Regions from separate parts of the Bacillus nitratireducens genome, predicted to be linked through region 3. Evidence: riboswitches for the same ligand, from Rfam matches in the RefSeq annotation. Region 3 holds a riboswitch; each other region holds the start of a gene.
What was found. Region 3 has a riboswitch for S-adenosylmethionine ahead of Q3V31_RS15090 (bifunctional homocysteine S-methyltransferase/methylenetetrahydrofolate reductase). Riboswitches for the same ligand answer to the same signal wherever they lie in the genome.
Positions count from the first base shown of each region.

Region 1: another riboswitch for S-adenosylmethionine. It lies ahead of Q3V31_RS22065 (LLM class flavin-dependent oxidoreductase); the one in region 3 lies ahead of Q3V31_RS15090 (bifunctional homocysteine S-methyltransferase/methylenetetrahydrofolate reductase).
Region 2: another riboswitch for S-adenosylmethionine. It lies ahead of Q3V31_RS23165 (sugar ABC transporter substrate-binding protein); the one in region 3 lies ahead of Q3V31_RS15090 (bifunctional homocysteine S-methyltransferase/methylenetetrahydrofolate reductase).

Region 1 is NZ_JAUMJO010000006.1:20,878-29,122, reverse strand. Features, by position in the region: gene dhaS (dihydroxyacetone kinase transcriptional activator DhaS) at 1-111, opposite strand, end outside; gene dhaK (dihydroxyacetone kinase subunit DhaK) at 290-2,041, shown strand; gene Q3V31_RS22090 (FMN-dependent NADH-azoreductase) at 2,268-2,909, opposite strand; gene Q3V31_RS22085 (RrF2 family transcriptional regulator) at 3,120-3,626, shown strand; gene Q3V31_RS22080 (DAK2 domain-containing protein) at 3,818-3,988, shown strand; gene Q3V31_RS22075 (DUF4352 domain-containing protein) at 4,109-4,666, opposite strand; gene Q3V31_RS22070 (hypothetical protein) at 4,907-5,113, opposite strand; SAM riboswitch class I at 5,371-5,477, shown strand; gene Q3V31_RS22065 (LLM class flavin-dependent oxidoreductase) at 5,560-6,618, shown strand; gene Q3V31_RS22060 (ATP-grasp domain-containing protein) at 6,611-7,567, shown strand; gene Q3V31_RS22055 (YdcF family protein) at 7,894-8,245, shown strand, end outside.
Region 2 is NZ_JAUMJO010000006.1:239,163-247,407, forward strand. Features, by position in the region: gene Q3V31_RS23160 (NCS2 family permease) at 1-1,280, shown strand, start outside; SAM riboswitch class I at 1,373-1,478, shown strand; gene Q3V31_RS23165 (sugar ABC transporter substrate-binding protein) at 1,566-2,678, shown strand; gene Q3V31_RS23170 (sugar ABC transporter ATP-binding protein) at 2,675-4,162, shown strand; gene Q3V31_RS23175 (ABC transporter permease) at 4,146-5,141, shown strand; gene Q3V31_RS23180 (hypothetical protein) at 5,169-5,441, opposite strand; gene Q3V31_RS23185 (hypothetical protein) at 5,490-5,693, opposite strand; gene Q3V31_RS23190 (patatin-like phospholipase family protein) at 5,821-6,675, opposite strand; gene Q3V31_RS23195 (MarR family transcriptional regulator) at 6,806-7,267, opposite strand; gene Q3V31_RS23200 (MFS transporter) at 7,408-8,245, shown strand, end outside.
Region 3 is NZ_JAUMJO010000003.1:602,882-611,126, forward strand. Features, by position in the region: gene Q3V31_RS15065 (class I SAM-dependent methyltransferase) at 1-941, shown strand, start outside; gene Q3V31_RS15070 (ArsR/SmtB family transcription factor) at 1,086-1,376, opposite strand; gene Q3V31_RS15075 (cysteine hydrolase family protein) at 1,774-2,286, opposite strand; gene metC (cystathionine beta-lyase) at 2,449-3,612, opposite strand; gene metI (cystathionine gamma-synthase/O-acetylhomoserine thiolyase) at 3,609-4,721, opposite strand; SAM riboswitch class I at 4,816-4,925, opposite strand; SAM riboswitch class I at 5,128-5,237, shown strand; gene Q3V31_RS15090 (bifunctional homocysteine S-methyltransferase/methylenetetrahydrofolate reductase) at 5,308-7,140, shown strand; gene metH (methionine synthase) at 7,140-8,245, shown strand, end outside.

The sequences.
Region 1 (8,245 bases), on a different contig from region 3:
TTGACAGTGTAACATAATATCGCTCACTGATATTTTATGAAACGACTCTGTTTCCATTAAATACTTCAATGAATTTGCGATTATCTTTTTAGAAATTATAGAAGAGGTCATCTCAATCATCCCTAGAATGTTAGTAATATGAAAATCCTACCTACAAATGAGAGCAGTGTCTTTAGACAGATTGTCCATTTTGTCCGTTTACTATAAAACGCTTTCATTTTAACATGAGTAGTAAGAAGAAGATTTCAAATATATCACAATATATTAAAGGAATTGAGGGAGAATCACAATGAAAAAGATTATAAACAAACCAGAAACATTAGTAATGGAAATGTGCAACGGAATGGTTATGGCTCACCCAGAGCTTGAGCTTTTGAAAAAATATAAAGTCATTAAGAAGAAAGAAATGAACGAAAATAAAGTAACGTTAATTAGTGGCGGCGGTAGTGGTCATGAGCCAGCGCATGCAGGTCTAGTCGGAAAAGGAATGTTAGATGCGGCAGTGTGCGGAGACGTGTTTGCTTCTCCTTCACAAATCCAGGTGTATCAAGCAATTAAAGAAACAGCTAGTAAAAAAGGAACGTTATTAATTATTAAAAATTACAGCGGCGATATTATGAATTTCAAAAACGGTGCGCATTTAGCGACGGAAGATGGAATTGAAGTAGACTACGTAAAAGTGGACGATGATATTGCGGTAGAAGATAGTCTGTATACAGTAGGACGCCGCGGCGTTGCGGGAGTTATTTTAGTTCATAAAATTGCCGGCGCAGCAGCGGAAGCAGGTATGGATTTAGGAGCGGTGAAAGCTGTCGCAGAAAAAGCAGCTGCTAACGTGCGTACAATCGGTTTAGCGTTAACTTCTTGTACAGTTCCAGCGAGCGGATCACCTACTTTCACACTTGCGGAAGATGAGATGGAATACGGCGTAGGTATTCACGGTGAACCAGGTATTAAACGTGAAAAAACGATGTCAGCAGATGAATTAGCTAACCGTATGACAAATGATCTTGTAAAAGATTTAGGAGTAAAAGATGGTGAGGAAATCGCACTTCTAGTAAATGGTTTTGGCGGAACACCACTGCAAGAACTTTACTTATTTAACAACGCAGTGACGAGAGAACTAGCTGCTAGAAGCATTAAAATAAACAGAGTATTCGTTGGTAATTATATGACGAGTATTGATATGGCTGGTATGTCTTTAACAGTAATGAAACTAGACGATGAGCTAAAAACATTACTATCGAAAGAATGTAATACACCAGCGTTTAAAGTAGATGGGCCAGTTGAAAGTGTTGAGTACGTGAATGTGCTTGAAGATGTAGAAGAGAAGGAAGTTTCCTTTGAAATAGAAACAGCGGAAGAGCATGCTGTTATTAAAAATAATGTCATTACATTAAACAATATGATTTATCTAGTTGATAAAATGAGCGACGTTATTATTAAAAACGAAGTACCGTTCTGTGAATTAGATACACATGCAGGGGATGGCGACTTCGGAATGAGTGTAGCAAAAGGATTTAAGCAATTAAAACGTGAGTGGCATTCTATTGTAGATCAAGAGAACGTAACGATCGGATCATTCCTTGACGGTTGTTCGATGATTATTATGGAACATTGCGGCGGCGCATCTGGTCCAATTTGGGGCGGAGCATTCCGCGCAGCTAGTAAAGCAGCAGGCGAAAAACGTGAGTTAACAGTGAAAGAATTCGCTGAAATGTTACAAGCAGCACTGCAAGGCATACAATCTATCGGTGAAAGATCATTCGGAAGAGGAGCGGTAGTTGGTGACAAAACACTTGTTGACGCACTTGCTCCATGTGTAGACTCTTGGTTAGCTAGCGCTTCAAACGAAGTAGACGTGAAAACTGCCTTTGAAAAAGGAGCAGAAGCAGCCGTTAAGGGAGCAGAGTATACGAAAGAAATCGTAGCTCGCATGGGCCGCGCCGGTACAGTTGGTGAAAGAAGTTTAGGCTATCCTGATGCAGGTGCACATGCGCTTGGAGTTATCTTTACGGAGATTGCGGGTAGTTTGAAATAGGAGTTAGAAAATCCCCTCTGCCTTATGGTGGAGGGGATTTTTATTTATAACCATCATTCTTCCAGTGAAAAAATTTATCCCGCGTTAACGGACAGTAAAACTCCCACCTCAAAATTCAGTTGGAGCAAAGAAGTTAGGTGGGAGATCAACTGTCCGTAAACGTCCGATTGGTTCAACTAATAATCAGTGGGGGATGAACAAGATCCCCACTGATTAAAGTTTCACTTTATTTGTTAGCCAATCTAGAAGCTGCTTCTTCAACTTCTTTATATGCATTTTGTAATACTTCATTTGGATCTAGTACTGCTGTTCCTTGTGCACGAACGATTTGATAATCTTCAATACCAAGGAAATTAAACATTGCTTTTAAATATTTATGAGAGTATTCCACTTCTGTATACCAATCATCATTTGTATAGATTCCTCCACTTGCTTGTATAACAAGCATTCTTCTTCCATCTTTAAGTAGTCCCACTGATCCAGTTTCAGTATATTTAAATGTTTCACGTGCAATCATGATATTGTCCATGTAATCTTTTAACTTTGATGGAATATTAAAGTTGTGCAAAGGTAATACGATCACATACGTATTTGCACTTTTAAATTGTTGTAAAATTTCGGACATACGCTCTGTTACTTTTTGTTCTTCATCAGTTAACTTCTGTCCATTTCCTTGCTTTTCCCATGCGCTTAAAACAGTTTTATCTATCATTGGTACTACATCATCGTATAAATTAATCTGTTCAATCGTTTCATTATTAGGAATTAATTCTTTATAAGATTCTAAAAAGTGGTTAAGAACCTTAATGCTGACTGATGATGTATCATCCACTTTCGGATGTGCGTTTATGATAAGTGTTTTGTTCATTTGTATTTCCCCTTTTTAAAAGTTTTTACGTTTTAATTGTCGACCGTATTAATCGTCGATTAATACGGTCTTTAATATAAGCTCTGAAATTATTTTTGTCAAATGAAATACATACTATTCTAAAAGAGCCTTTTTTTATTTGACTAAAATTCTAAATGGTCCTAAGATACAATTTGATAACCCTTAAAATAAAAAGCAGGTGATTTGTATATGCAATATAGTGTTGGGGTTGAATATGCCTTGCATTGCCTAGTTTATTTAATTAATACTCCTTCCAAGGAAAGTGTTGGAATAAAAGATTTGGCAGAGTTTCAAGGACTTTCTGAAACATTTCTTTCAAAAGTTTTCGGTAAATTATCTAAAGCTGACATTGTGAATTCTGTCCCAGGTGTAAAGGGAGGATATAGGTTAGCTAAGTCTCCAGAAGATATCTCTTTTTGGGATGTAATAGAAGCCGTCGAAGGCCCAAAACCTATTTTTCAATGTAAAAATATTGTACAGAATGGTCTACTATATCGAGACGACGCTTGTAATTCTTGTGACCCTAGCAATTCTTCTTGTACAATTAACTTAGTAATGCTTGAAGCAGAAGAACACATGCGTGAGTTTCTTCGTAAAAAGACTCTTGCATGGTTAGATAAAGAACTTGATATTGTTTTACCTGAAAAGATAAGGGTAGATACTCGTGAATACTTCAAACAAAAAAAACCTAACTAAATCGCCATGACGAATTAGTTAGAGTTTTTTTGTTTTTTTATATTAATTCCATCATGTGAGTACTTCATCACAAATTCCTTCTTTAAATATCACATTTAATTAACTCATAAAGTTTCAAATTGATTAACATTAAAATTCTAAAAAATACAATTTTATTTTCGTAAAAAGTAAATGAATTTATGTGTTCAGATATTTTAAATATAGTGAAAATTGCCTTTGAAAAAGGAGCAGAGTATACGAAAGAAATCGTAGCTCGCATGGGCCGCACCGGTACAGTTGGTGAAAGAAGTTTAGGCTATCCTGATGCAGGTGCGCATGCGCTTGGAGTTATCTTTACGGAGATTGCGGGTAGTTTGAAATAAGAATTAGAAAGTCCCTCTGCCTTAGGGCGGAGGGACTTTTATATATTCTTCATTTGTATCTATATCAAATTTTTCAGTGCTTTTTGCTTATTTGAGAGATGTCTTCAATTAAATTGTATTTTAGACTAAGTTTTTTTGTGATTGCAGCTTATCAATTTTCCAGTGTGCTTCTAGAGATTCTAAAGAGCTTTCAATATAAAACATATATTCATCTGCGGTACCTGGTACTTCAAAAGCTATTTTTAATTCTACTGTTTCATTTGGTTTAACTTGTATATCAGAAGGGTTTTGGTCAAGTACCTTTCCTTCATAGGCCTTTCCGTCTTTTTCATCTTTTAGGTTATATTTTAATTCTGATAGTCCAATCGTTTGACCTCGTACATTTTTTACAGAGACATTAACAACGACGGAATCGTTGCTATCATTTAAATATGCACTTTGAACCTCAGTCAAGTAATAGCCTCCCTTAGCACTCTCACCAACTAATAAAATACCTTGTTCCAAGCGGCTCATATTTTCTTTTTCTTCAAAATTTATTAATTCTTCATTTTCATTTTTTGCGGTTGGTTCTTCTATTGGACCATTTTCAACGGTGCTATCTTTTTTATCTTGTGTGCAAGCAGCCGTAACACTGACTAATACTAGAATTAAAGTAAGTAATATGAATGATTTTCTCATAAAATTGATCTGTCTCCTTAAGTTTTTCAATTTTGTGCAACTATACATATTATAAAGCGATTCTATTAATATTAACATAATGTCTCATTATTGGATTAAAATAGGGGATTTTAGACACTTTATTCTTGTTTTTTATTAATATAATTGGTGTATTTACTCTAGTTGTAGTGAAATCGTCCGTTGTTATCATTCCTACTGTATCATTAATAAACATCTTCATAATATATAATTAGTATTATTTTATTCTTCAAATATCTCCGGCTTCTCCACTCTAAATGATTTCACCTCACCACATTCTAAACAAAATGTAGTTAATAGTTTGGAACGTTTCCCCACTGAAAAGAGCCTACTAGAATCATCTTCACAAACATATGCATGATAGGCAAATCCAACTCTGCCTTCTTTAAATGTAGTAGAACCACAATTCTCGCATCGTTTATTTTTCATGCTACTAACACCTCTTTTGGTTCGTATTTATTTTGATGTGTTTTTACGATAGAAGTAAAGTAATTTGGTTATACATGATGTTTTCGACATGATACAACATACCCCTTTATATATTCGCAAGTAAAACAACATAATACCCTTATAAATCTCTATAACAATATGGTTTTCCATATATCATTTAATATTTATCGGAAAAATAAGTATTAAAATATTGTTTTTTATTATTCTGATGATTATAATAAATGGAAATCAAACAATTCTTATGTTGAGAAGTGGAGGGACGGGCCCTATGAAACTTCGGCAACCTCGTTTTAGACGAAAGGTGCCAAATCCTGCAGGTGAAAAAACACCTGAAAGATAAGAGCGGTTCACTTAGTCAAGAAGGCTACTCTTATTTCGATAAGAGTAGCTTTTTTTATGACTAAAAGTTAAAGGGGGAATAGGTAGTGGAGTATGGTTTTTGGTTACCGATTTTTGGGGGATGGCTTCGAAATGTAGATGATGAATCTATGCCGCCTACGTTTGAGTATGCAAAACAAACAGCGCAAGCGGCAGAACAATTAGGTTTTTCAACAACTCTTATTGCAGAATTAAATTTAAATGATATAAAAGGTGTGTCAGCACCAAGTTTAGAGGCGTGGACAACTGCGGCAGCACTTGCAGCAGTGACGGATAAATTAGAGATTATGACAGCTGTAAGACCTGGCTTTCATAATCCAGCTGTTACAGCGAAAATGGCAGCGAATATCGATCAATTAAGTAATGGTCGTTTTACATTGAATGTAGTTTCAGCATGGTGGGAAGAAGAAGCAAGACAGTACGGCGGGGTATTTACCGCACATGATGAAAGATATGATCGCACGGAGGAATTTGTAACAATTTTGAAGGAACTTTGGAAAGAAGAAGTGTTTTCTTATAAAGGGAACTTTTATGAGCTTCATCATACACATTTAAGTCCAAAACCTGTGCAGAAACAAGGCATTAAGCTTTATGCAGGTGGTGAGAGTGAGCGAGGAAAAGAGGTCATTGTAAACCACGCGGATGCATATGTAATGCATGGCGGAACGGTAGAAGAAGTATCTGTGAAAATAGAAGATATGAAGAATCGTAGAAAGAAAGTTACAGAGGAGCCATTGCAGTCATTCGGGCTTGCCGCTTACGTCATTTGTCGTGATACAGAAGAAGAGGCATTAGAAGAATGGAAACGCATAACGGATGTGAAAGATGATGCTTTAGGTTATGCGGGTTACCAAGACTTTATTAGTAAATCGCATTTGGAACAGCAAGTGAAGCTCAATGATTATTCCGTATCTAATCGTGGGTTACGTCCTAATTTAATCGGAACACCAGAACAAATTGCAGAAAGGATACTTGCTTTTGAAAAAGTGGGTGTTACGTTATTACTTTTACAATTTTCGCCACAGCTTGAAGAGATGAAACGATTTTCTGAAAAAGTGATGCCATTAGTTGAAGCAAAAAGAAAGGAATGGATTACAAATGAGTAAAATTTACATATTACATGAGAATAAGGAATGGACGAATCATTTAGTGAAAAGGTTGGAAGAACTGGAGTTACCGTATGAGGAATGGCTTTTAAATGAGGGAACACTGCCGTTAGAACAAGAACCTCCCCAAGGTGTTTTTTATAGCCGCATGAGTGCTTCTTCACATACGAGAGGGCATCGATATGCACCTGAGCTGACTGAAGGGGTTCTTGCTTGGTTAGAGGGGTACGGACGAACAGTATTTAATGGGTCTCGTGCATTACGTCTTGAAGTAAGCAAATTGAATCAATATGCAGCATTAAGAAAATTTGGGATACAAGTGCCGAAAACAATTGGTGCTGTTGGCCGTGATCATATAGTAAAAGCGGCAAGGGAGTTAGGGGAAGTACCGTTCATTACAAAGCATAACCGTGCAGGTAAAGGCCTTGGTGTTCAGCTGTTTCATTCCATTGATGCTTTAGAACAATATTTGGATGGTCCGGCGTTTGAAGAACCCATTGATGGAATTACTTTAATCCAGCAATATATTGAAGCGCCAGAACCATATATTACACGTTGTGAGTTTGTAGGCGGCGAGTTTGTATATGCGGTTAAAGTAGATACATCAGAAGGATTTGAGCTTTGTCCAGCAGATGCGTGCTCTATTCACGATGCTTTTTGCCCAGTAGGAGAAGAGAGTAAGAAAGAGTCGTCATCAAAATTTGAAATTATATCAGATTTCCAAGAGCCGATTATTGAGCAGTACAAAGAGTTTTTGAAAGAAAATGAAATTACCGTCGCTGGTATTGAATTTATTCGCAGTTCGGATGGAACAATTTATACGTATGATATTAATACAAACACAAACTATAATTCTGATGCAGAGTCTGTAGCGAATCAATTTGGTATGCTGGAGCTTGCTAAATTCCTTGGAATAGAATTAGAAAAACAAGTAGAGTCAGTTAAATAATGTTGATTGAAAAATATGGTTCTGGTGCAAATATAGGAAAAAAGAAGAGATAGCACATTTTATCGGTGAAAGATCGTTCGTTAGAGGAGCTGTAGTTGCTGGGAAAAGGTTAGGATACCTTGATGCAGGTTGGGGTTATCTTTACGGAGATTGCGGGTAGTTTGAAATAGGAATGAGAAAATCCCCTCTGCCTTGTGGTGGAGGGGATTTTTTTATAGTTGATTGATATATCTAAAAAAGAAGTGGCGAAACAAATGAACAAAAGTAGTTAGAAAATTCTATGCTTACTTTTTCAGTATAATAGTTATAGATGAAAGGAGCATGTGATGTTTAATTTTATAATTGCTGGGGCTTTATTGTTTATATTATTTTTATTTTTATTTTTTAAAGATCGGAGACGAATTAGTTTAGCTTTTATTCTCACATTAAGTTTAGGCTGTTTCTTCCTAAGTATTTTTGATGCTTTATCACAATCAGAGGTTAATGAGTTTTCTCGCTTATTATTATTAGGAATAGTTTTTGGATTAATCCCTTTAGGGATATTGTTTGTTGCTCTGTATCTTTTATTTAATGGAAAAGTCATGATGCAACGTGAAGGAAGAAGATTAGGTAATTTATTATCTTTATTATTGAGTTTTGCAGTATTTGGTATTATTGGTTTATTAATGAAACTTGCAT
Region 2 (8,245 bases), on a different contig from region 3:
AAACTTCTATTAAAACTGAAATTATGGCAGGTATTATTACCTTTTTAACAATGGCATATATCATTGTCGTAAACCCTGTTATCCTTGGGGATGCAGGCGTTCCATTTGAACAAGCATTTACAGCTACTATTATCGCCGCTGTTGTCGGAACATTATTTATGGCAATCTTTACAAACTTACCAATCGCAATTGCACCAGGTATGGGATTAAATGCTTACTTCTCTTACTCTGTTGTAAAAGCTCATGAAGGCATGACTTTCGCAATTGCATTCTCTGCTGTATTCGTAGCAGGTATGATTTTAATTTTGTTATCATTCACATCTTTCCGTACGAAATTAATGGAAGTAATTCCTGAAAACTTAAAACATGCACTTACTGCTGGTATTGGTCTTTTTATTGCTTTTATCGGTTTGCGATTAACAGGCATTGTTACTAAAAATGATGCAAACTTAGTTGGACTTGGCGATCTTCACTCTGCTCCAGTTCTACTAGCATTAGCTGGTCTTGGAATTACAATTATCCTTATGTCTTTAAATATAAACGGGGCACTATTTATCGGAATGTTACTAACTGGTATTATCGCTTATTTCACAGGGCAATTAACGTTCTCAAATGGCGTTACGTCAATGCCTGGATTACCAGAAGGCATTATCGTTTCAAACCCAATTACTGCTGTATCTGATGTAATTAACTACGGATTATACGGCGTTGTGTTCTCATTCTTCCTTGTTACATTATTTGATACAACAGGAACATTACTTGGTGTAGCACAACAAGGTGGATTTATAAAAGACGGAAAGCTTCCAAAAGCAGGACGAGCTCTTCTATCTGACTCATTCTCAGCAACAATTGGAGCTATGTTCGGAACAACACCATCAACAGCTTACATTGAATCTTCTGCTGGTGTTGCAGCTGGTGGCCGTACTGGTTTAACAACTGTTACAGTAGCTGTTCTGTTTGCATTAGCAGCATTCTTCGGACCGTTAGTGAGCGCTGTTTCTGGCGTTTCAGCTATTACAGCACCATCATTAATTATCGTTGGTAGTCTTATGATGGGTTCAGTTCGCCACATCGATTGGGATACGTTCGATGAAGCATTCCCAGCATTTTTAGTAATCTTAAGCATGCCACTTACATCAAGTATTTCAACAGGTATTGCACTTGGATTTATTTCATACCCACTTATGAAAATGGCAAAAGGACAATTCCGTGCTGTTCACCCACTTGTGTATTTATTCGGAATCTTGTTCGCTTATCAATTAGTTTTCTTACCACATTAAAATCCCTCATAAAGAGGGATTTTTTATTTACAAAAAAACATTTGACAACAGCATACACTTATGGAATAATTCGAAATAGTTAAATATTCGATGTCTTATCAAGAGCAGGTGGAGGGATGAGCCCTACGAAGCCCGGCAACCGACCCATTTATGGGCACGGTGCTAATTCTTACAACACATTGTGTTGAAAGATAAGAGTAATATGATAAGACGTCTTTTCTATATGAAAAGACGTTTTTATTTTCACTCCCTCCTCTCTTTTCTTAATTTAGGAGGGATTTTTTTATGAAAAAATTATGTTCCACCGTACTCATTATTCTCTTACTCGCATTAACAGCTTGCACAAATGAACAAGATGCTATCTCTTCACAAAAGCAACAAACGGTGAAGAAAGAAACTACTACAGCAGCAAATCATTTACAAACAGAAATTCCAAGCCAAGTAAAAAAGCCATTAAAAATCGCATTAATTATGCAAATGTCCATCGGAACTTTTTCCTCTCAATATATTGAGGGTGTCAAAAAACAAGTCGAGCTATTCGGCGGCAGTGTGCAAGTCTACAATTCTGATAATGATTTAGCAAAAATGGCAGCAAATCTAGATACTGCTATTAATTCAAAAGTTGATGGTATTTTAATTGATCACGGTCGCTCTGAAGCACTAAAACCCGGAGTAGAAAAAGCATTACAAACGAATATTCCTGTAGTTGCATTTGATAACGATCTACGCTTACCGGGTGTAACGATTATTGATCAAGATGATTATAGTCTTGCATGGAAATCATTAAAAACGTTAGCGGAAGATCTGAATGGACAAGGGAATATCGCCGTCGTATGGGTTGGCGGATTTGCCCCAATGGAACGTCGCAATATTATCATTGATGCTTTTTATAAACGTTATCCAAATATAAAAGAAGTTGCACGCTTTGGTACCGCTAGTAATAACACACCACTTGATACGCAAACACAAGTAGAAGCTTTACTAAAAAAATATCCGAAAAAAGGTGATTTACAAGCTATTTTCGCTTCGTGGGATGAGTTTGCTAAGGGGGCCGTCAAAGCACTCGAACAAGCTGGTCGTACAGATATAAAAGTATACAGCATTGACTTAAGTAATGAAGATTTACAACTCATGCAAAAAGAAAATTCACCTTGGACTGCTACGGCTGCAACCGATCCAGCTGAAGTCGGTAAAGTTCAAGTGCGTTTCTTATACAAGAAAATCGCTGGTGAACAAACGCCAGATATTTATTCACTAGAACCTTATTTAGTAAAGAAAAATAGTTTGCCACAAGAAAATATAAAGATGGATCAATTATCAAAACATATAAACGGTTGGGGAGACTCGAAAGATGCATATTCACCTTGGATGAAAAAATTAGAGAAGGAGAAAAAATGATGACATTCTCTCTTCAAAACATTACACATTCTTATCACATCTCTACCCCTGTACTAGAAAATGTTTCTATTAACATACAAAAAGGAAAAGTTCACGCTTTACTAGGAATGAATGGTGCAGGAAAAAGTACTTTAATAAAAATAGCAACTGGTGAAATTCAACCAATTTCTGGAAATATAAAAATTGATAATCAGTCTATTTCCTTTACTTCACCACGCGATGCAAAAAAGCATGGTATTTCTTTCGTGACACAAGAAGTGGATCACGGACTTATTCCTGGATTATCTGTATTAGAAAATGTACTAATCGATCATTTAGCAATGCAAAATAAAGTACTATTTTCAAAGTCAAAGTTAGTCTCACTCGCTAAACAACATTTGCAAATTGTACAGGCTGATTTAAATGTTTCGGAAGATGTTTCAAACTGCTCATTACATGAAAAACAATTACTTCTTATCGCAAGAGCTTTATCCAACAATACAAATTATCTTTTATTAGATGAGCCTACTTCTTCTCTTGGACCGAAAGAAGTTGAAACCTTCGGGCAACTATTAAAAGATTTAACATTGAAAGGAATTGGCATCATCTTAATTTCTCATCGTTTATCAGAGATTCGAAATTTCGCGGATGATGTAACCGTATTACATAACGGTAAAGTTGCACTTTCTGAAGCGATTACAAAGGTTACAGATCAACAAATTGTGGAAGCGATGACTGGAAAACAACTTACACTTCCTATTAATACAGCACCAAAACGAGGGAACGAAGAATTATTTAAAGTACAAGAACTTCCATTACACAAAGACCATTCTCCCCTTTCTCTCACCGTACGGAAAGGTGAAACTGTTGTGATATACGGATTAATTGGCAGTGGCAAAACAACACTTGCTGAAACGTTATTTGGTACTCGTCATACTTATCACGCAGAAATAGATGGTCAAACAATAACAATTAAAACACCGCGAGATGCGATTAAAGCAAAGATCGCACTTGTACCAGAGGAAAGAAGAAAACAAGGCGTATTTCTTTCGGAAGATATTATAAGCCACACTAATTTACACCAATCAGGTTGGAGACGAAAGCAAACCGAAGTAAATAATGCTACTACAGCAATTTCTTCTTTCAGCATTTCACCCAATGACCCAAAAGCATTTATTCATTCACTTAGCGGTGGAAACCAGCAAAAAGTCTCCATTGCAAAGTGGCATGGATTCAAACCAAATCTATTTCTTTTGGACGAGCCAACTAAAGGTGTAGACATAGCTGCAAAACAAGACATTTTTCAATTCATTCGTAACATTACAGAAAACGGAAGTTCCGTAATTTACTTCACAGGAGAACAAGATGAAGCACTACATATCGCTGATCGCATTCTTATAATGGCAAACGGAGAATTTGTAGGTGAATACTTACCAGACGAACTATCTCCTGAACAGCTTTTACATTTATCTGAAGGGAGTTATTCCATTGAATCTCGTTCATAAAACCAAAACTAAGAAACTATATTTACCTACTCATCTTTTTTATCAATTTAGTACGATTGCTATCATTATAGGTGTTACAATTTTCTTCTCTATCGTCAACGATTCTTTTTTAACATACAACAATATTAGTGATATTTTACGTTCCATTTCTATCGTAACGTTACTTGCAATTGGTGTTACCTTTACATTAATTGTAGATGGATTTGATTTATCAGTCGGCTCTACCGCTAGTTTAGCAACCATTGCCACTGCTTCCTGTCTCGTTTTATATCGACAAGAACTATTAGTCACACTCCTTGTTCCTATTCTTTGTGGGCTATTAGTTGGATTATTAAATGCACTACTCGTTATCCGAATTAAACTACCAGATTTACTAGCTACATTAAGTATCATGTATATCGTGAATGGACTACACTTAACATTTTCAAAAGGATCTTCTATTTATGAAGGAATGTCTGGTGCCAAAGGACATTTTATTCCATCCTTTTTATTTATCGGCCAAGGTTCTGTGTTAGGAATTCCAGTCCCTGTCATTATCATGCTTATCGTCGTTTTAATTGCATATGTATTTTTAGAAAAAACAACGTACGGTCGTTTCTTTTATATGACAGGTGGGAATCGGGAAGCTGCTAGACTAGCTGGTATTCCTACTGATCGTTACCGTGTATATGCTTATATGATTAGCGGTTTACTTGCCTCTATTGGCGGTATTATTCTATGTAGCCGCGTTGGAACAGGACAAGTTTCAGCTGGCGCCCCATTATTAATGGATGCAGTTGCAGCTGCCTATATCGGTTATGCAATGTTCGGTGCTAAGAAACCAAATGTCATCGGAACATTTCTTGGTTCCGTATTAATTGGAATCATATTAAACGGCCTTACAATGATGAACGTTCCTTATTATGCACAAGATATCATTAAAGGCAGTATTTTAATTGCAGCTTTAGCCTTTTCATTTATTAAAAAGAAGCGTAAATAAAAAAGTAGCGCATCGAATTCCGATGCGCTACTTTCCTTTTGCAACAATCACACGAACTACTTTCAACGCAAAAAGCAAAAGACCGTTCGCTATTGCTGTAACACCTAAGAATATTGCTATCATAAGCTCTCTCATTCCGTTATTAAATACAAAAATAATAGAAGAAATGAAAGCCAAAATAAACAATATGAACGCTGGTATATATTTAATAAAAGGCTTCTCAAATGATCTTTTAGAAAGAAGAAATGTAATTAACAATGTCATAATAAAAACAAAATATACCGCAAATAAAAAAATCATATGAAAGCCTCCTCTACGACCAAACTACTTAAAAGAGGTTAGAAACCTTTAATATTTCTCATTTACCTGCAATTCTTTACTATACTTTTGAATGAACACTGATGAAATAACCATTACCATTCCTATACTAAAACCAATAAGCTGATCTAATAACATTTCATCATGAATGAACCAGCGCAGTAGAAATACGCCACCAAAAATAAGCAACATAGTAAATCCAGTATGTCTAAGCCCTTTATATACATTTTCCATATGTATCACCTCTCTACATACTTTTATCCATATTATACCATGACCTAAAAATGTATATAACCAACATTCGGTATTGAAACCAATAATAAAAAAGGCTGCAGAGAACTCCATCTCCACAGCCTAATACTTATTTTTGCAAAAACGCCTGTAAATCTGCAAATTGTCTCTTTGCATCCTCATAGCCTTGCTCATATAAACTTTGTAGTTTTGTCGCATCTTTTTCCATACGATCTACTTGAAGCGGCACTTCTGGGCGAATAACAAATAAATTACCCGCCTGCTCTTCTTTTTCAATGTAGTGAAGTGTTTCATTATACACTTCATAACGAGTTAGCATCGTATTAACAAGGTTCGGATATTTTTTATAAGCTTTCGCTGCAACCCAGCCAAATTTTGATTTTTTCTTTGCGTAACCATAATTTCTCGTCAAAATAACGACTGATTTTCTAAATCCATCCTCCTGTGCTTTACGGACTGGAATCGGATCAGAAATCCCGCCATCTAACAATTGCTTACCACGGTAATTTACTACTGGTGCAATGAAAGGTAATGAACTAGACGCTTGTAATAAATTGAGCGCATCATCATTCGTTCCCTCTTTTTCAAAATAAACAGACTGCCCTGTTTCACAATCCGTTGTTCCTACAAGGAAGCGTTCGGGACTATTAAAGTATGTTTCAAAATCAAACGGCACATGCTTTTCTGGTATTTCATGAAAAATGAAATCCATATCAAATAACTGACGTTTTCTCCATAAGTTTTTATATGATAAATACTTCGGATGTGATACATAATCAATATTGACCGTTTTATTTCTATTTCTTTGTCTGGAAAGATACGACGCTGCATGGCAAGCACCAGCTGATACACCGACTACATATGGAAAATATAAGCCTTGTTCCATAAAGTATTCTAGTATCCCGCCCGTATATACACCACGCATACCGCCGCCTTCTAATACTAACCCCGTATTTTCAAGCATGTTATTCTCTCCTCTTTATATATATTGACTCTTTAATTATTCACTATGTTAAGTATCTTTTTCTATTATATATGAGTTCTTTCAGAAATTATATTGAAAAGGCTTGAAATGGAGGGGTTTTTTCTTCCAATTATATTTCCAAATGACCAGAGACATCCTTTATAAACCTTTGAATAAAATCTTGCTCTTCTTTCGTATATCCATCTAAAAGTAACAGCCACTTTTCTTCAGCTTGTTTATGCAATTTTTCATGAGCTTTATATATTTCATTTCCTCTTTCCGTTAAGCGGAAGAAAATTTCTTTTTGATTATCTAACATTTGCATTTTCTCAACGAATTGCTTTTGAAACAACTTTGTACAAATTTTAGAGATTGCGCCTTTCGTCATTCCCATTTCTGTTGCAATAGCAGTTACATTCATCAGACCATTTTTTCCGATACACTCGATAACATGTAACTCAGATAAAGACATACCACTTACACCTGTCTCACGAAGAAACTTCTCATTATTTTCTTTCAAATACTCTTCTTTTTTATGAAAAAGTGTACGAATATCCGAAAGTATTTCCATTTGTTTCGCTGTACGTTCCAATCCATTCGCCTCCTAAGTTTCCAAAGAAACAATTTAACTATATACCATTTTAAAATCATTTTTTCATCTTTACAAGTGAGAAAATCATGTTAAAATTAATTTAGTTTCCAAGGAAACCAAATGACAAGGAGGTTAACATTATGGAAAAAAACAAACTGAATTTCATTTTATATGTTGTCTGTATGAGTGCCTTACTCGGTTCCTTCGCTCAAAATATTTATACACCTATCTTGCCGATGATTCAAAATTCGTTTCATACTTCTCTTTATCTTGTAAATTTAACCGTTTCACTTTTCACATTCGTTCTTGCGGTTATGCAGCTCATATACGGACCTTTAATTGATACAAAGGGAAGAAAATCTGTCCTTATCCCTAGTTTAATCATTAGTACAATCGGCTCAATTGGTTGTGCTTTCTCACCAAACATTTACTTATTTCTATTTTTTAGAGCTGTTCAAGCTATAGGAATAGCGGCTATACCTGTAGTTGCAGCAACGATTATCGGTGATTTATTTGAAGGAAAAGAACGCGGAGAAGCGATGAGCCTTTATCAAATGTTACTTGCTCTCGCACCTGCAATCGGTCCTCTCATAGGTGGCTATCTCGGCAGTATAAATGGCCACTTATCTGTATTTCTTTTTTTATCTACAATTGGCATCATCTTATTAATTATAAACATTTCACTACTTCCAGAAACAAAACCAAATGTAATTGAGAAACCTAAAGCAAAAAAGAATTACTGGCTTATCTTAAAAAATAAAACTGGATTTTCCATTACACTTATTGGCTTTATTCAATTTTGTATATATTTCTGTTTCCTCGTTTTTTTACCTAGCATATTAACAAATATATTTCATCTAAGCGCAAGCGAAATTGGTCTTATGTTTGTACCAATGTCCCTTTCTCTTATGTTAGGAAGCTATTGCTACAAATTTTTGCAAAAACATTTCAAAACAAGGCAGGCTTTATTCATCACTA
Region 3 (8,245 bases):
CTGTCTTTGCGAAGACTTTTGCTAAGTTTTTCATTCGGCTTGTTGAAAATGGAGAAGTTTCTTCAAATATTTGTGAGGTTGGTGGGGGAACAGGAAGGTTTGCCTATGATGTTTTACAAGAATGGAAACAATTATCTCCGGAAACCTTTAGTAGTTTAAACTATTCAATTGTTGAAGTGAGCCCTTTTCATAGAAGATTACAGCAGGAGAGTCTTTGCTCATTTGATAATGTATCGTATTATACATCGTATATTGAAATGGGAGAGTCTTTCGAAGGAATTATTTTTTCGAATGAGCTATTTGATGCGTTTCCTGTTGAAGTAGTTGAGAAAAGAAATGGAATTTTGTATGAAGTACGTATCACGTATACAGAGGAAGGGGACCTTGCTGAAGTATTTAGGCCAGTAGAGAAAAGAATTGGTCGATACTTATTGAAATATAATATTCATATTGCAGAGGGGCAGCGATTTGAGGTACCTATTGCAATGGAAGAGTATATAGAAGAGATTGCAGAATGGTTCCAGCGAGGTATATGTATTACAGTTGATTATGGTTATACAAAAGAAGAATGGATGCATCCTGCACATCATGAAGGAAGTTTAAGAGGATATTATAAGCATAAGCTAATTCGTAACCCTCTTGCATATCCAGGAGAAATGGATTTAACTACCCATGTTCATTGGGATGAGTTGAAGATGATTTTCGAGTTACAAGGGATTCATACGATATGGCACAGGAAGCAATCAGAGTTTTTGTTAGCGGCAGGAATATTAGAACATCTTACGAGTCATCAAGATACGAATCCTTTTTCTGAAACTCAAAAACGAAATCGAGCAGTTCGTTCTATGATTTTGAACGGAGGCTTAGGAAGTGCCTTTGATATTGTTATGCACACGAAAGATATGAAGAATTTACATTTGAATCGATATTTAACAACATGAAAAAACAAGACACAGTATATTTCTGTGTCTTGTTTTTTCATACGACTTATGTAGTATTATATATTTCCTCTCATGATATATATTTATATTAAAGATATGAGATGAAAAATATAGAATACGTTCTTTTTCTCTGTCTATTAGTCCCTAACCTAATAATACACGAACGAGTTGAATAATTGTTTCGTTTTCTACTTTGTAGTAAATTTCTAATCCTTTTCTTTCACTAGAAACGATTTTAGCACTTTTTAACTTTGCTAAATGCTGTGAAATTGTAGATTGTGGCATGTTTAAGCCAGTGTACATTGTAGAAACATTGCTTGGGCCACGTTCAATTAATCCTTTTACAATACATAAGCGAACAGGATGAGCAAGCACTTTCAATAATTCTGCATTGCTTTCATATAGTTCTATTTCTTTTTGAAAGGTTTCTAACATGTTCTTTTCCACCTCCGTGTGAGCTGTTATACCATACCATACTATACATACCAAAAAATTAAAGAAAAGAAAACAGTTGTTGCAGAAAAAAAGTCCTAAAGTAAAGAAATTGTAAGAAAAGAGACCCTGATGTAAATAAAATAGATAAATTTGTACGGTTTTGTAAAATGACACTTTTGGGTGAAAATTTTGATGCGTTTTAAAAATTGAAAGATATAGATATATTTGTAACACAATTTTATCATGATTTTCTTATTCTTTCAAATGAATATACGAAATTTTTAAAATAATATGACAAAGGAATTGTAATGATATATATAGAATATAGAACAGGTTAAAAGAAGCTGACTATAATCAGCTTCCTTATGGTGATGATTAAATATTTGAGTCATTTATTCTAGAGCTCATCTTTTATCAACTTTAAAAATCTATGGTTCCATATATTCTCATAAAAATCAATTGTCTCTTTTGCCGACATAAATGGATTATGTAACGTAGAGGTTGTTTTCTGTACCATGAAGTTTTCGTATCCTAGTCCGTGGGCAAATTTAATCGTAGCATCCATGCAGTATTCTGTTTGGGCACCACAGAATTCAATACGATGTACGGATAATTGATCTAAAATCTCTTTTAAGTTTGTTTTATAAAATGAATTTGCATGTGTTTTTCTTACAAAAAAATCTTGTTCTTGAACATCTAGATCAGCATGAATAGCCCAAAGTTCTTTTTCAGGTACTAAATCATCATCGCAATGTTGAACAAAAATGATTGGTTTATTTGATTTTCTGTATGAAGAAATTCTTTTATTTACTTTTGAAAGTAAGCTTTGTAAGTCAAATAAGTGTTCTTCGCTATAACATACCCCATTTTGTAAATCAATAACGATTAAAACATCTGCACAAGTATCCATTATTTTTTGCCCCTTTTTTTACTTCTTAATATATCAATTAATTTATTACTTGGAAATAGATGGTGCTCTATCGTTTTTTTATGAACTATACGAAAAGTAAGAAATATACTCAAAAACATAAAAAGAAGATATGAAAACTTAATTTCATATCTTCTTTTCTCTCTATGCATTTACAGGTTCTTCTACATAAGAAAGGGCATTTTCAAAATCGGATATTAGATCGTTAACATTTTCAAGACCGACAGATAAACGAAGCAATGAATTAGAAATGCCTCTTTCGTCACGTGCCTCCTGTGATAAAGCGGCATGTGACATTTTTGCTGGATAGGAAAGAATAGATTCAACAGCCCCTAGACTAACCGCAAAAACGGGTAGTTTAACTTTCGATAAAAATTGGCGGAGTGCGTCTTCTGATTGTAAAGTGAAAGATAGGACAGCTCCGGCTGATGTAGCTTGAGATTGTTGAATATCATAGCCAAGATGTGATTGTAAGCCAGGATAATAGACATTTTGGACTTTAGCATGCTCTTGTAAATAATGTGCAATTTTATTGGCGTTAGCAGCGGAGTGCTCGAGACGTACATGCAATGTTTTTAAACCGCGAAGTACGAGAGAACAATCTTGAGGTCCTAAAATAGCGCCAAATGCATTTTGTAAAAATCCAAGTTTTTGAGCGAGTTCGGCATCTTTTACAACCGCTAATCCGGCAGTAACATCACTATGACCAGCAATAAACTTTGTGGCACTATGAAGAACGACATCGGCGCCAAGATCAAGTGGTTTCTGGAATAGTGGTGTCAAAAATGTATTATCAACAAAAGTAAGAGCACCAATAGATTTTGCAAGATTAGAAACAGCACGAATATCTGTCACTTTTAAAAGTGGGTTAGAAGGTGTTTCTACATAAAAGAGCTTCGTATTTGGTTTAATATTTTCTTTTACTTTTTCTACATTTGTCATATCTACAAATGTATGTGAAACACCGTAACGAGAGAGTACTTCAGTTATAATTCGATAAGTGCCTCCGTATACGTCTTCTGAAATGAGTACGTGATCACCTTGTGAAAGAAGGAGAAATGCAGTGGAAATCGCTGCAATTCCTGATGCAAATGCGAATCCTTTTGTTCCGCCCTCTAATAAAGCAATGATATCTTCAAGAGCTTCACGAGTTGGATTACCCGATCGGCTATAGTCGTATTTCCCAAAAGTATCTACGTCAAACTGGTGAAATGTTGATGTGTTATAAATGGGAACGTTAACAGCTCCTGTTTGCGAGTCATGTTTATATTGGTTGTGTAGTAGGAGTGTATCGATAGAATAACTCATATTCTTACACCTTCTTTTACAAGTTTAATGGCTTGCTTTAAGTCTTGAATTAAATCGTTACTATTTTCAATGCCGACGGAGAATCGAAGAAGACGATTACATACACCGTTTGCCGTTCTGATTTCTTCTGGAATATCAGCATGCGTTTGCGTTGCTGGATAAGTCATTAAACTCTCTACACCACCAAGACTTTCAGCAAATGTGATTAAGGATAAAGATTGTAAGAATGGATTAATCCATGTTTCATCTTGAAGGCGAAACGAAATCATGCCGCCTCTTCCTGGATAAAATACATCTGTCACACCATCTTCATCATTTAAATAAGCAACAATTGCTTTCGCATTTTCTTCATGTTGTTTCATGCGAAGCGCTAAAGTTTTCATGCCACGAATTAATAGCCATGAGTCAAATGGGCTTAAGACAGCACCAGAGGCATTATGATAATGAGCGATTTCCTCACAAAGTTCCTTTCCTTTTGCAACGACAAGTCCGCTTAATACATCATTATGTCCACCTAAATATTTCGTTGCACTATGAAGTACGATGTCAGCACCTTCTGTTAATGGCTGCTGTATATAAGGCGTGTAGAATGTGTTATCTACGATAAGAAGTAGTCCGTGTCTTTTCGCTACAGTTGCGACAGCGGCAATATCAGTAACTTGCATTAATGGATTAGTCGGAGTTTCTATGAAAATAGCCTTCGTTTCATTTGTGATAGCTTGCTCAATTTGTTTAATAGATTGTGTATTTACGTATCTACATCGAACATTCCACTTTTTTTCGTGTTCGGAAAATAAGCGATACGTTCCCCCGTATAAATCTTCGGATACAATAAGTTCATCTCCAGAACGGAATAATGAAAGGACGAGGAGAACAGCTGCCATACCTGAACTACAGGCATAACCTTGTTCGCCATATTCTAAGTCTGCGATTGCCTGTTCTAAAAGACCACGAGTTGGATTTCCAGTTCGTGAATAGTCAAAGCCGGTAGATTTACCAAGTCCTTCGTGACGATAAGCGGTTGAGAAATAAACGGGTGGATTAACAGTTCCTGTTGTAGTTTCGCTACGATTTCCGATTTGTGCTAGTTTTGTTTCGATAGTTGACATGTAAAAATTCCTCCTTTTTAAATTGAACCAGTAGTTGAATATAAAATAAAAAAAGCCTTCTAAGAAGAAGGCTTTCGGATTGAATAGAGTCTTCTTCTCATCTGTCAAATCTTTCACAATTTGCTGGAATTAGCACCTTATTAACAAATGTTAATGGTTGCTGAGGCGTCATAGGGCCAGTCCCTCTACCTCTCTAGATAAGAATGTTCGTATGAAATTTTTATTATGTTTTTAACTTTACAACAAAAGTTAATTGAATTGCAACTTTATTTTAAATAATTTTTATTTTTCCGCAAGTGTCATTGACTTTTATATTTGTGCATGCTAAATTTATAAAAAATTAACAAACATTGTTAAAAGGGGAACGTATTTCCTTTTAGCTACATAAATAAAATAATAAAGACAACTCTTATTGAGAGCGGTGGAGGGAAAGGCCCTGTGAAACCCGGCAACCTTCAAACGAAATGTTTGAAACGGTGCTAATACCTGCAAAACGAATGTTTTGCATAATAAGAGGCGGAACAATTATGTCCCCCTCTTCAAAGTGAAGAGGGGGTTTTTATATTGATAGAAATGAGGGAGATTCGTGAAGTTACTAGATTTATTATCAAAAGGAATTGTAATAGGTGATGGTGCGGTTGGAACGTTATTACATTCACATGGTTTGCAAAGTAGTTTTGAAGAATTGAATTTGTCTGATCCAGACTTAATTATATCGATTCATAAACAATATGTAGCTGCTGGTGCAGATGTGATTCAAACAAATACGTATGGAGCAAATGAGGCGAAATTACGTATGTATGGCTTAGAAAATCAAGTTGTTCAAATTAATAAAGCGGCAGTGAAGATTGCGAAAGCATCTGTTACAGAAAGAAATGCAATTTTAGGAACAATCGGTGGTATGAAACATATTGGAGCTGTTACAACGACTGATATGGAAAGGGAGTTTATGCTACTTGAACAGGCAGGTGCTTTACTAGAAGAACAGGTTGATGGATTACTATTAGAAACTTTTTACGATGAATTTGAATTACTTCATGCCGTTAAAGTATTGCGTAAGCAAACAAATATTCCGATTGTTGCTCAATTAGCGTTACATGAAGCAGGTACGACTCAAAATGGAAATGATGTCAATGAAATATTAAAGCAGCTTATAGATTACGGTGCAAATGTTGTTGGATTGAACTGTCAACTAGGACCACTTCATATGACGGAAGCTTTTAAAATGATATCGATTCCGCAGAATGGCTACTTGTCAGCATATCCAAATGCAGGTCTCCCGAATTATGTGGAGGGACGTTACGTATATGAGGGAAGTCCGGCTTATTTCGAAGCGATGACACTGAAATTTATTGAGCAAGGTATTCGGTTATTGGGTGGTTGTTGTGGTACTACTCCAGAACATATTGAAAGTATGAAGCGTGCTACTCTAAATGTTACGCCTGTAATAGAAAAGGACACGATTCAAAGACCAAAAGTAGTTCATACACACGAGAAACGTTCGAAATCTCACGTCACTCTAGCAGAAAAAGCAAAGAAACAAACGACAGTTGTAGTGGAACTAGACCCACCGAAAACATTAGACACGCAGCGTTTTTTTGAAGGGGCAAGAGCACTGAAAAGAGCTGGGGCAGACGCTATTACTCTAGCAGATAATTCATTAGCATCGCCTCGCGTTTCTAATATGGCAATGGGTGCATTATTAACGAAGCATGATATTCCGGTATTGACTCATTTAACGTGTAGAGACCATAACGTCATTGGGCTACAATCTCATTTATTAGGTTTATCGGCGTTAGGGATGGAGGAAGTGCTAGCTTTAACTGGTGATCCAGCGCGCGTTGGTGATTTTCCGGGAGCAACTTCTGTATATGATCTGTCCTCTATAGAGTTAATTAAAATGATTAAAGAAATGAACGATGGACGTTCCATTTTAGGGAAATCCATTGGACCGGCAACAAGATTTTCTGTAGGCGGCGCATTTAATCCCCACGTAAGGCATTTAAAAGCAGCGGTAAAGCGAATGGAACGAAAAATAGATGCTGGGGCTGAATATTTCTTAACACAGCCGATATATGATGTTGCTTTAATAGAAGAAGTATATGAAGCAACAAAACATTTGGAACAACCTATTTTTATTGGAATTATGCCATTAGTAAGTAAGCGGAATGCAGACTTTCTCCATTTTGAGGTGCCGGGTATTACCCTTCCTGAAGAAATAAGGGAGAGAATGGATGGACACGAAACGAAAGAGGCAGCTATTGAGGAAGGGATTCGTATTTCACAAGAGTTGATCGATGCGGCGATGAAATATTTTAACGGTATCTATCTAATTACACCATTTCTAAAATATGAAATTACAGAACATCTTGTTAAATATGTGAGAGAAAAGCAAGAAGTGAAAGAAGGTATTAATTGATGAAGTGTATAGAAGAAAAATTAAAAAATAACATTTTAATATTAGATGGTGCAATGGGGACAATGATACAACAAGAGGACTTAACTGCGGAAGATTTCGGAGGAGAAGATTACGAGGGGTGTAATGAATATTTAGTAGAAACAAGGCCGGATGTTATTTTAAAGATTCATAAAGCTTATATTGAAGCTGGAGCTGACATCATTGAAACAAATACATTTGGGGCGACAAATATCGTATTAAGTGATTATGAGCTGTCTCATTTAGATGAAGAACTAAATGAAAAGGCAGCACTATTGGCGAAGCAAGCTGTTAAAGAAAGCGGGAAGGAAGTATATGTTGCAGGTGCGATGGGGCCGACAACGAAAGCAATTAGTGTTACAGGAGGAGTTACATTTGAGGAACTGATTGAGGCCTATACAAGGCAGGCGAGAGGGTTATTGAAAGGTGAAATTGATGTATTACTTGTGGAGACGAGTCAAGATATGCGTAATGTGAAAGCTGCTTATATTGGAATTCAAGCAGCTTTTGATGAACTAAATAAAACGGTTCCTATTATGATTTCTGGAACGATTGAACCGATGGGAACGACTTTAGCGGGGCAAACGATAGAAGCCTTTTATTTATCGATAGAGCATATGAAGCCGTTATCGGTTGGATTAAACTGTGCGACTGGTCCAGAGTTTATGAGAGACCATATTCGTTCCTTATCTGATTTATCGGAGTGTTATATTTCTTGTTATCCAAATGCAGGTCTTCCTGATGAAGATGGACATTATCATGAATCTCCATCTTCTCTCGCTGAAAAAGTGAAGCGATTTGCTGAAGAAGGATGGATTAATATTATCGGTGGTTGTTGCGGCACAACACCAGAACATATAAGAGCAATGAAATCCGCGTTAGCATCTCTTAAGCCGCGTGAGCAACATGAACGAGAAGGGCATGGAGTTAGTGGATTAGAGGCGTTGCAATATGATGACTCTATGAGACCGTTATTTGTTGGAGAAAGGACGAACGTAATTGGATCACGCAAGTTTAAAAGATTAATAGCAGAAGGAAAATTTGAAGAGGCAGCTGAAGTGGCAAGAGCGCAAGTGAAGAAGAATGC